Flexivirga oryzae: one gene and its partner. The protein of the gene in region 1 interacts with the protein of each later gene in a pairwise test. Links are inferred from orthologs where the notes say so. Each region holds a gene or a part of one and is shown in the gene's direction. Other genes may lie near its edges.

Region 1 (4,941 bases):
CGGCTCCCGGACCAGTTCGAACTCGGGCCGGGCGTTGATCTGTTCCGCGGCGAACCGTGCGATGTCCAGGGTGTGCTCGATCGCCTCGGTGTAGGCGTCGGTGCCGTTGGCCACCAAGGAGAACCAGAAGGGCAGGCCGCGCGCCCGGCGGGTCAGCCCGACCGAGTAGTCGGTCGGGTTCCAGTCGGGTGCCTCGTTCAGGACGTCGAGGTATGACGCGTGCTGCGTGTGCGCGGCACGTGCCAGCGCGGGCTCGCGGTAGAGCAGGGCGCAGCAGTCGAACGGCGCGAAGAGCCACTTGTGCGGGTCGACGATGAACGAGTCGCACTGCTCGACGCCCTTGTAGCGGTCGCGCACGCTGGGTGCTGCGAGACCGGCCCCGCCATACGCGCCGTCGACGTGGAACCAGATCCCGAACTCCCGGCACACCGCGGCCACCGACTCCAGGTCGTCGATGACGCCGAGGTTCGTGGTGCCGGCGGTCGCGACGACCGCGAAGAAGGTCTCCGGCCCCTCCCGCAGCAGTGCCGCCCGCAGCGCGTCGCCGGTGAGCCGCAGCCGATCGTCGACCGGCACGGCGACGAGTTCGGCATCCATGACCTCGCAGGCCGACGCGATGGACGAATGCGAACCCTCGGTGGCGGCGACGCGAAACGGCCTGGTGCCGTTACGTGTCCGCGCCGCGTTCGCGCGCGCGGTCACCCGCGCGGCCACCAGTGCCGAGAGGTTCCCGATGGTGCCGCCCTGCACGAATCCGCCGCCGGCGCCCTCCGGCAGGCCGGCGAGGTCGGCGATCCAGCGCAGCGCCTGGTTCTCGGCATACACCGCACCGGCGCCCTCGAGCCAGGAACCGGCGTAGATGGAGGACGCGCCGACCACGAGGTCGAACATCGCCGCCTCGCGGGTGGGTGCGCACGGGATGAACGACAAGTAGCGCGGGTGGTCGATGGACAGGCACGCCAGCGCGAGCTCGTCCTCGAAGAGTCGCAGCGCCGCTTGGCCGCCGATACCCTTCGGCGAGATCGCCCCGCCCGCAACGGCATCCAGCTCCTCGACGGTTCGGCTGAAGTCCAGCGGCACGGGGTCGAGCTTCAGACGATCTGCGGCGTACTTCAGGATGGCGTGGCCGAGCTGCTCGGTCTCCTCGGTGTAACGGTGCACCCGCCGAGTCTAGATACCCCCGCGAAGTTCTGCTCCTCCACTTCGCGGACTGCATCCGCTTCGTTAGGTTGAGCGGTATGGCGGTCCGTCCCCTCGCTGAACTCGTGCATCCCTCCTGGCTGCCGGTGCTCGAACCGGTCGCCGACAAAGTCACCGAGTGTGGGGAGTTCCTGCGCGCGGAAATCGCTGCGGGGCGCGGCTATCTGCCCAGCGGTGACAAGGTGCTGCGGGCGTTCGAGCGCCCGCTGGACGACGTGCGGGTGCTGATCGTCGGCCAGGACCCCTACCCGACGCCGGGGCACCCGATCGGGCTGTCCTTCGCCGTGGCGCCCGATGTCACTCCCCTTCCGGCGAGCCTGCGCAACATCTATCAGGAGCTCGTGAACGACATCGGCTGCCCGCCGCCGACCAACGGCGACCTGTCGCCTTGGGCGGACCGTGGCGTGCTGTTGCTCAACAGGGTGCTCACCGTGCGGCCCTCCGCGCCGAAGAGTCACCACGGCAAGGGCTGGGAGCACGTGACGGCGGCCGCCATCACCGGCCTGGTCGCCGGTGGTGGACCGCTGGCCGCGATCCTCTGGGGTAACGACGCCCGGGGACTGGTGCCGCACCTGGGGCAGGTCCCCTACCTCACCAGCGCGCACCCGTCGCCGCTGTCGGCATACCGCGGCTTCTTCGGCTCGCGCCCGTTCAGCAAGGTGAACCAGCTGCTGGCCGACCAGGGCGCCGACCCGATCGACTGGTCCCTCCCCTGACCACCCCCGAACCCCGCCGACAGGCCCACAAACGACCGACAGGCCCACAAATACCCCCGTTCAGAGGCGTTTCGCGACGGTATTACTGGGCCTCTGGGTCGTAGGTGGGCCTGTCGGTGAGAGGGGTATGGCGTCAGCGTCAGGCGGCCAGCTCGGCGCGGATGGCGGCGATGAACGCATCGACATCGGCCTCGGTGGTGTCGAAGGAGCACATCCAGCGCACCTGGCCGGCCGACTCGTCCCAGAAGTAGAAGCGGAACTTCTCCATCAACCGCTCGGACACCTCAGACGGCAGGATCGGGAAGACACCGTTGGCCTGCACCGGCAACGGGATCGTCAGGCCCGGCAGGTCGCGGACACCCTCGACGAGCCGCCTGGCCATCGCGTTGGCATGGCCGGCGTTGCGCAGGTACAGATCGTCGGTCAGCAGCGCGATCAACTGCGCGGAGATGAAGCGCATCTTCGAAGCCAGCTGCATGGACTGCTTGCGCAGGAACTTCATCTTCATCGCGGGCACTGCTGTGGTGTTCAGCACCAGCACCGCTTCGCCGCCGAGCAGGCCGTTCTTGGTGCCGCCGAACGAGACGATGTCCACGCCGGTGTCGGTGATCATCTCGCGGAACGAAACCCCAAGTGTGGCAGCGGCATTCGACAACCGCGAACCGTCCACGTGCAGCACCATGTCGTGTGCGTGGACGTGCTCGGCGATGGCCCGGATCTCCTCGACCGTGTATGCCGTGCCGAGTTCGGTGGTCTGGGTGATCGACACGACCCGCGGCTGCGCGTGGTGTTCGTCGCCCCGGCCGAGCGGCACGGTCGCGATGAGTTCCGGCGTCAGCTTGCCGTCCGGGGTCGCGACCGTGAGCAGCTTCAAACCGCCCATGCGCTCCGGCGCCGCACACTCATCGACGTGGATGTGCGCCGTGCTGGTGCAGATGACGGCGTCCCAGCGCTCGGTGACCGACTGCAACGACACGACGTTCGCGCCGGTGCCGTTGAACACCGGGAACGCCTGCACGCCGTCGCCGAAGTGTGCGGCGAAGACCTCTTGCAGGTGCTCGGTGTAGACGTCCTCGCCGTACGACACCTGATGGCCGCCGTTGGCGCGCACGATTGCCGCCAGCACCTCCGGGTGCACCCCGGAGTAGTTGTCGCTGGCGAAGCCACGGACCGACGGGTCGTGCAGGGGCGAGGGGAAGCTGGCCGAGTCACTCACCGGGTAATCGTCTCAATCAGGCCGTTGACCTCCGCGGCGGGCCGGTCGTAGAGACCGACCAGCCAGTCGGCGATCTTCGCCACGGGCGTGAACTTCTTGTAACCGTCGGGCTTCTCGTCCTGCATCTGCGGGGTGACGAGCGCCATGATGCGGCCGATCGTGGCGGCAGCATTGGACTCCTTGAACGAGTCGGCCACCGCGAGCAGCCACATCTCGGCGCCCGCCTTCGCCGTCAGGTATGCCGCATTGGTCGCGCGCGGACTCGCCAGCCCCGTCGAGGAGACGATCGCGATCCGGCCGTGCGGTGACTGCAGGAGCGGGTCGTGCAACGCCCTCGTCGTGTGCTGCAACGTGCGGATCAGGTTGACCTGCAGGAAGTCCCAGTCGGCCAGGTCGCTCTCGACGATGCCCTTGCCGCCGCGCCAGCCACCGACCAGGTGCATCAGCCCGTCGACGCGGCCGTGCTCGGCGAGCAAGCCCTGCGCCCACTCCTGCGTCGCCCGCTCGTCATTGAGGTCGACGACCGACGGGACGATGTGCTCCGGGTCGAGTGCCACCACAGCGGCCAGCCGGCCGGCGTCCCGGCCGGCCGCGACGACCGTGGCCCCGGCCGCGGCGAATGCCGCGGCCGTTGGCCGGCCCTGGTCTCCGGCGGCACCAGTGACGACGACAACCGATCCGCTCAAGTCACTCACGCGACAGTCCTCCTGCGCTGGTCGAGCGTTGTCCTGAGTAGTCCGCGAGGAACGAGCGGACGTAACGAAGGGTAGGCCGAGGCGCAAGCCGAGGCCGTATCGAGACCGATCATGCCGCCTGCGCTGGTCGAGTAGGCCGAGGCGCAAGCCGAGGCCGTATCGAGACCGATCATGCCGCGTGCGCTGGTCGAGTAGGCCGAGGCGCAAGCCGAGGCCGTATCGAGACCGATCATGCCGCGTCGGGAGTCGACGCGGTGATGCCCGAGGTCGACTCGATGACCGTCTTCATCTTCTTGCGCAGCGCCTCGTAGAAGACGTTGAGCGGGAACTCGTCGGGCTGGACGAGGTTGACCAGTTCCTTGATCGGGCCGTCCAGCGGCAACGCCTGTGCACCCTTGGCCCAGGTCGACGCGGGGCTGGGGGCGACGTACGCGCTGACGAACTCGTATGCCGCGATCCAGTGACCGACCTTCGAGCGATCGATGCCGCTGCGGTAGAGCTCTTCGACGCGCTCGCACAGCTCCACGACCACCTCGGGGACCCGGCGCCAGTCGAAGGACAGCCGGTTGTCGGTCCAGTTCAGGGCACCCGACTTGTGCAGGTAGGCGAACATCAGCTGACCGCCGAGTCCGTCGTAGTTACGCACCCGCTCGCCGGTGATCGGGAACCGGAAGAGCCGGTCGAAAAGGATTGCCAGCTGGACGGATCGGGCATACGGCTGGCCTTCGGCCTCCAGTTTGACCGCCTGCCGGAAGGTGTTGAGGTCGCAGCGCAGCTCCTCCAGCGCGTACATCCAGAACGGCATCCGCTGCTTGATCATGAACGGGTCGAACGGCAGGTCACCGTGACTGTGCGTGCGGTCGTGGATCATGTCCCACATCGCGAAGGTCGACTGCGCCAGCTCCTGCGAGGCGACCAGCCGCTCGGCGTCCGGCGGCAGTTGCAGGGACAGCAGCTCGGCGGCCGCCGAGACGACCCGACGGAAGCGAGCACCTTCACGATCGCAGAAGATCGCGCCCCAGCTGAACTTCGGAACCTCGCGCACCGCAACGGTCTCCGGGAACAGCACCGCGGAGTTGGTGTCGTAGCCGGGCGTGAAGTCGATGAAGTTGAC
Region 2 (4,028 bases), on another replicon or contig:
TCCTCGGCGCGCTGGTGGCGTGGGCCATCGCGAAGTCGCAGCACAACGCCGCCCACACGTCATACCTCGTCGTGGGCCTGGTGCTCGCGGTGCTGTGCATCGTGGCCTCGGGCACTTTGCGCCGTCCGTGGGGTGTCACGTTGGGTTGGGTCGTCGAGATCGCTACGGTGCTCGCAGGTTTCGTGTTGCCGATGATGTTCGTCGTCGGTGTGATGTTCCTGGCGTTGTGGGTCACCGCCCTCGTCCAGGGCCGCAAGATGGATGCTCTGACCGCGAGGCACCAGGAACAGGACGGGTAGATGACCTGGCTCGAAGCGATCGTTCTGGGGATCGTGCAAGGACTCACCGAGTTCCTGCCGATCTCCTCCTCCGCACACCAGTTGATCGTCGGGCGGCTCTTCTGGGACAACGACGGTGGTGGCTCGGCGTTCACCGCCGTCAACCAGCTGGGCACCGAGTCCGCGGTGATCGTCTACTTCTGGCGTGACATCGTGCGCATCATCAAACAGTGGGCGCTCTCGGTCGCCGGCAAGGTGCCGCGCACCGATCCCGACGCCCGGATGGGCTGGCTGGTCATCGTCGGCACCATCCCGATCGGCATCCTCGGCCTGGTGTTCAAGAGCTTCATCGAGGGGCCGCTGCGCAACCTGTGGGTGACCGCCAGCATGCTGCTGATCTTCGCGATCGTCATCGCGGTCGCCGACGCCACGGTCGACGACCGGGGACATGCCGCCGACCACACCGAGGAGCACGGCAAGACCCTCGACGACCTCAACGTCAAGGACGGCATCCGGTTCGGCCTCTGGCAGGCGCTCGCGTTGATCCCCGGCGTCTCCCGTTCGGGTGGCACGATCTCCGGTGGTCTGTTCATGGGGTACACGCGCAGTGCGGCAGCACGCTACTCGTTCCTGCTCGCCATACCCGCCGTCGTGCTGTCCGGGCTGTTCGAGCTGAAGGATCTGCACGGCAGCGACGGCGACGGGTGGGGCCAGATCGCCATCGCCACCGTGCTCGCGTTCGTCGTCGGGTATGCCGTGATCGCGTGGTTCATGCGCTACATCTCGCACCACAACTTCCGGCCGTTCGTCTACTACCGGATCGGCCTGGCGGTGTTCCTCTTCGGCGTGCTCATCCTCGGCAAGGTCGCGGCCTGACCTCGGCCCCAGCGCGCCCGTCATACGGCCCGTCCGATTGAATGTGACACATGGAACGCACCCTGGTCATCGTCAAGCCCGATGGATTCGCCCGCGGCCTCACCGGTGAGGTCCTGCGCCGCATCGAGGCCAAGGGCTACACGCTCGACACGCTGCAGATCATGACGGCCGACCGCGAGCGGTTGGCGCAGCACTACGCCGAGCACGAGGGCAAGCCGTTCTACCAGCCGCTGGTCGACTTCATGGCGAGCGGCCCGGCGACCTTCGCGATCGTCACCGGCGAACGCGTCATCGAGGGATTCCGTGCGCTCGCCGGCGCCACCGACCCGACCGCCGCCGCGCCCGGCAGTATCCGCGGCGACCTCGGCCGTGACTGGGGTCTGCCCGTGCAGCAGAACATCGTGCACGGTTCGGACTCCCCGGAGTCCGCCGAGCGCGAGATCGGGATCTGGTTCGCCGGACACTGAGCTCGTTCCTCGCTGCAGTGTCCGGCTCACCTGTGCCTGTTGGGCCGCCCTTCGGCCGGAGCGTCCGGGCGGTAAGCTCCGCACAGGACGCGAACTCAGGGGAAGCCGGTGCGAATCCGGCGCTGACCCGCAACCGTGTGCCGACCGGGCTGCCCGCCCGGCGGTGAGCCGGAGCACCTGCGCGTCCATCGGCGATCTCGTCGCGGCCTGCGAGATCCTCAGCCGTTGACCGCCACGGGCCGCGCGACTCGTGGAAGGCAGAACATTGACCACTTCTCTCCTCACCCGTGCGGGTTTCGCGGGTGTGCTCACCCTCAGCTGCGCGGGTCTCACCGGGCTGGCGACCGCCGCGCCGGCGCACGCCGCGACCCCGGACGGCACCACCGCGGGCTACTTCCTCCAGAGCCAGCTCGCGGCCAGCGGCGACCACTTCGTCTCCAGCGGGTACCCCGACTACGGCCTGACGATCGACGGTGTCCTTGGCCTCGACACGCTCCAGGCCGGTCAGACCGAGGCCGCGAAGGCTGCGGCGTATGTGGTGAAGAACGCCGACAACTACAACAAGTACGGCGACGACGTCTACTCCGCGTCGACGGCCAAGCTGCTGGTGTTCACCGAGGCCCAGGGTCTGCCCACCGCCGAGACAGTCAAGCAACTGCAGTCGCTGAGGCAGAGTAACGGCGAGTTCGCCGACACGGACACCTCGACGGGCAAGCCACTCTCCCCGAACTACGCCAACACGCTCGGCCAGTCGTTCGCGATCATCGGTCTGGTGCGGGCGGAGCAGCCGGACGCCACGGCCGCCGATTTCCTGGCGAAGCAGCAGTGCAGCGACGGCGGTTTCCGGGTCTCCTTCACCGGCGCCTGCACCGGCGACCCCGACGCGACCTCGTTCGCGGTGCAGGCACTGGTCGCCGCCGGTGGCCATGATGCTGCGGTCACCAAGGCGGTCAACTTCCTCGCGGGCAAGCAGCAGGCGAACGGCGGCGTCGTCGAGCCGGCCGCCCAGCCCGCACCCAACACGAACAGCACCGGCCTGGCGGCCGTCGCGTTCGCACTCGCCGGCAAGACCGCAGCGGCGAACAGGGCCAAGAGCTTCGTGCAGAGCTTGCAGTTCGGCTGCGACGCACCGGCGGCCCTGCAGGGCGGGATCGCCTACGACCGGGCCACCTTCGACTCGCTGACCAAGCAGGGTGGCAAGGCCGTGGCCAGTGCCACGGAGGACCGCGCCACCACCCAGGGTCTGTTCGCCTTCACCCAGCAGCCTTACCTGACGATCACCGCAGGCGGTGCGGCGACTGCTCCGGCACTGTCCTGCGCGACGGCCAGCCCGACCTCCACCACCAGCCCGACCTCGACGGCCACCTCGACCACGGCCACGTCGACCACGACCGGCCCGCCGATCGTCACCGACGGCCCGCAGCCCGGCGGTAACCGCGGAGTGCTGTTCGGCGGCGCGGCGCTGCTGGGCGGCGCGGCACTTGCGGGCGCGGGGCTGCGTCGCCGGATGCGCTCCCACAGCTGACGCCGGATGCGCTCCCACAGCTGACGCCGGATGCGCTCCCACAGCTGACACCGACCGCCCCACCACCTCTCCACCAGCCACGACCCCTCACACCGAGAGGCTCACCTACGACCGAGAGGCCCAGAAGTCCGCGGCAAATCGCGGCGGCATTCTGGGCCTGTCGGTGTGTTTGTGAGCCTCTCGGCAAGGGGTTACTTCAGCGCGTCGTCGAGGCCGGCGATCGCGAGCTCGAGCAGCTGCGCCAGCTTGGCACGCTGGGACTGCGGCACCTGGGCGAGGACGTCGGACTCGACCATGTTGTCCTGCCGGACGACCTGACGGAACATCTCCCACCCGTCATGGGTGAGCTGCACCAGGATCCGGGTGCGGTTCTCCTCGTCGGGGGTGCGGTCGATCAGGCCACGCTCGGCCATCCGGTCCAGGCGGTGGGTCATCGACGACGGCGCCACGGCGGTGGCGTCGGCGAGTTGCGACGGCGTGGAGATGTTGTCGTCCGCTTCCGCGGCCAGATAACGGATGACAGCCCATTCGCCGGGGGTGATGTCCAGGTCGGACAGCTGCTGGCTGTACCACTGCGAGAGCCGCCGGGCCAGCCCGTGCACGGCGGTGATGACACGCTGGACCTGTTCGTCGCCGCCGGCAGCGACATACGCCGCCACCTCGGTCTCGTACCGGCTCCGCTCGGATCTCGCAGACATGTCCATGACGCCCCATTAGAACGTATGGCGCCCGCCGCGTCCCGGCGCACCGACGGTGGCCACCGCCGATTAGGGGCGACACGCCGAAGACTGATAGCCTGTGCTCGCCGTGAAACCGGCCGCGGATCAAGAGCGCCCTGGTGGAAATGCCCAGGAGCACCGCGCAACCACACGAGAACGGAGA

The links.
Region 2: the proteins of FHU39_RS13430 (region 1) and ndk interact in binary tests that used the Escherichia coli proteins (3 or more experiments, as listed by UniProt). The link is inferred for Flexivirga oryzae from one-to-one orthologs.

What each region holds. Positions count from the first base shown.
Region 1 is NZ_JACHVQ010000002.1:86,840-91,780, forward strand. What follows is about bases 311-3,077. They hold FHU39_RS13430 (uracil-DNA glycosylase), read left to right. Parts: upstream 311-1,238; coding sequence 1,239-1,916; downstream 1,917-3,077. Other genes in these bases: FHU39_RS13425 (aminotransferase class V-fold PLP-dependent enzyme), read right to left, coding at 311-1,161; FHU39_RS13435 (beta-eliminating lyase-related protein), read right to left, coding at 2,056-3,077. Also shown: more of FHU39_RS13425, read right to left, coding at 1-310; more of FHU39_RS13435, read right to left, coding at 3,078-3,132; FHU39_RS13440 (SDR family NAD(P)-dependent oxidoreductase), read right to left, coding at 3,129-3,827; FHU39_RS13445 (DUF6421 family protein), read right to left, coding at 4,057-4,941. UniProt on the Escherichia coli protein: Excises uracil residues from the DNA which can arise as a result of misincorporation of dUMP residues by DNA polymerase or due to deamination of cytosine.
Region 2 is NZ_JACHVQ010000001.1:459,957-463,984, forward strand. What follows is about bases 14-2,912. They hold ndk (nucleoside-diphosphate kinase), read left to right. Parts: upstream 14-1,204; coding sequence 1,205-1,621; downstream 1,622-2,912. Other genes in these bases: FHU39_RS02160 (DUF4233 domain-containing protein), read left to right, coding at 14-299; FHU39_RS02165 (undecaprenyl-diphosphate phosphatase), read left to right, coding at 300-1,154; FHU39_RS02175 (prenyltransferase/squalene oxidase repeat-containing protein), read left to right, coding at 1,887-2,912. Also shown: more of FHU39_RS02160, read left to right, coding at 1-13; more of FHU39_RS02175, read left to right, coding at 2,913-3,146; FHU39_RS02180 (MarR family winged helix-turn-helix transcriptional regulator), read right to left, coding at 3,338-3,844. UniProt on the Escherichia coli protein: Major role in the synthesis of nucleoside triphosphates other than ATP. The ATP gamma phosphate is transferred to the NDP beta phosphate via a ping-pong mechanism, using a phosphorylated active-site intermediate.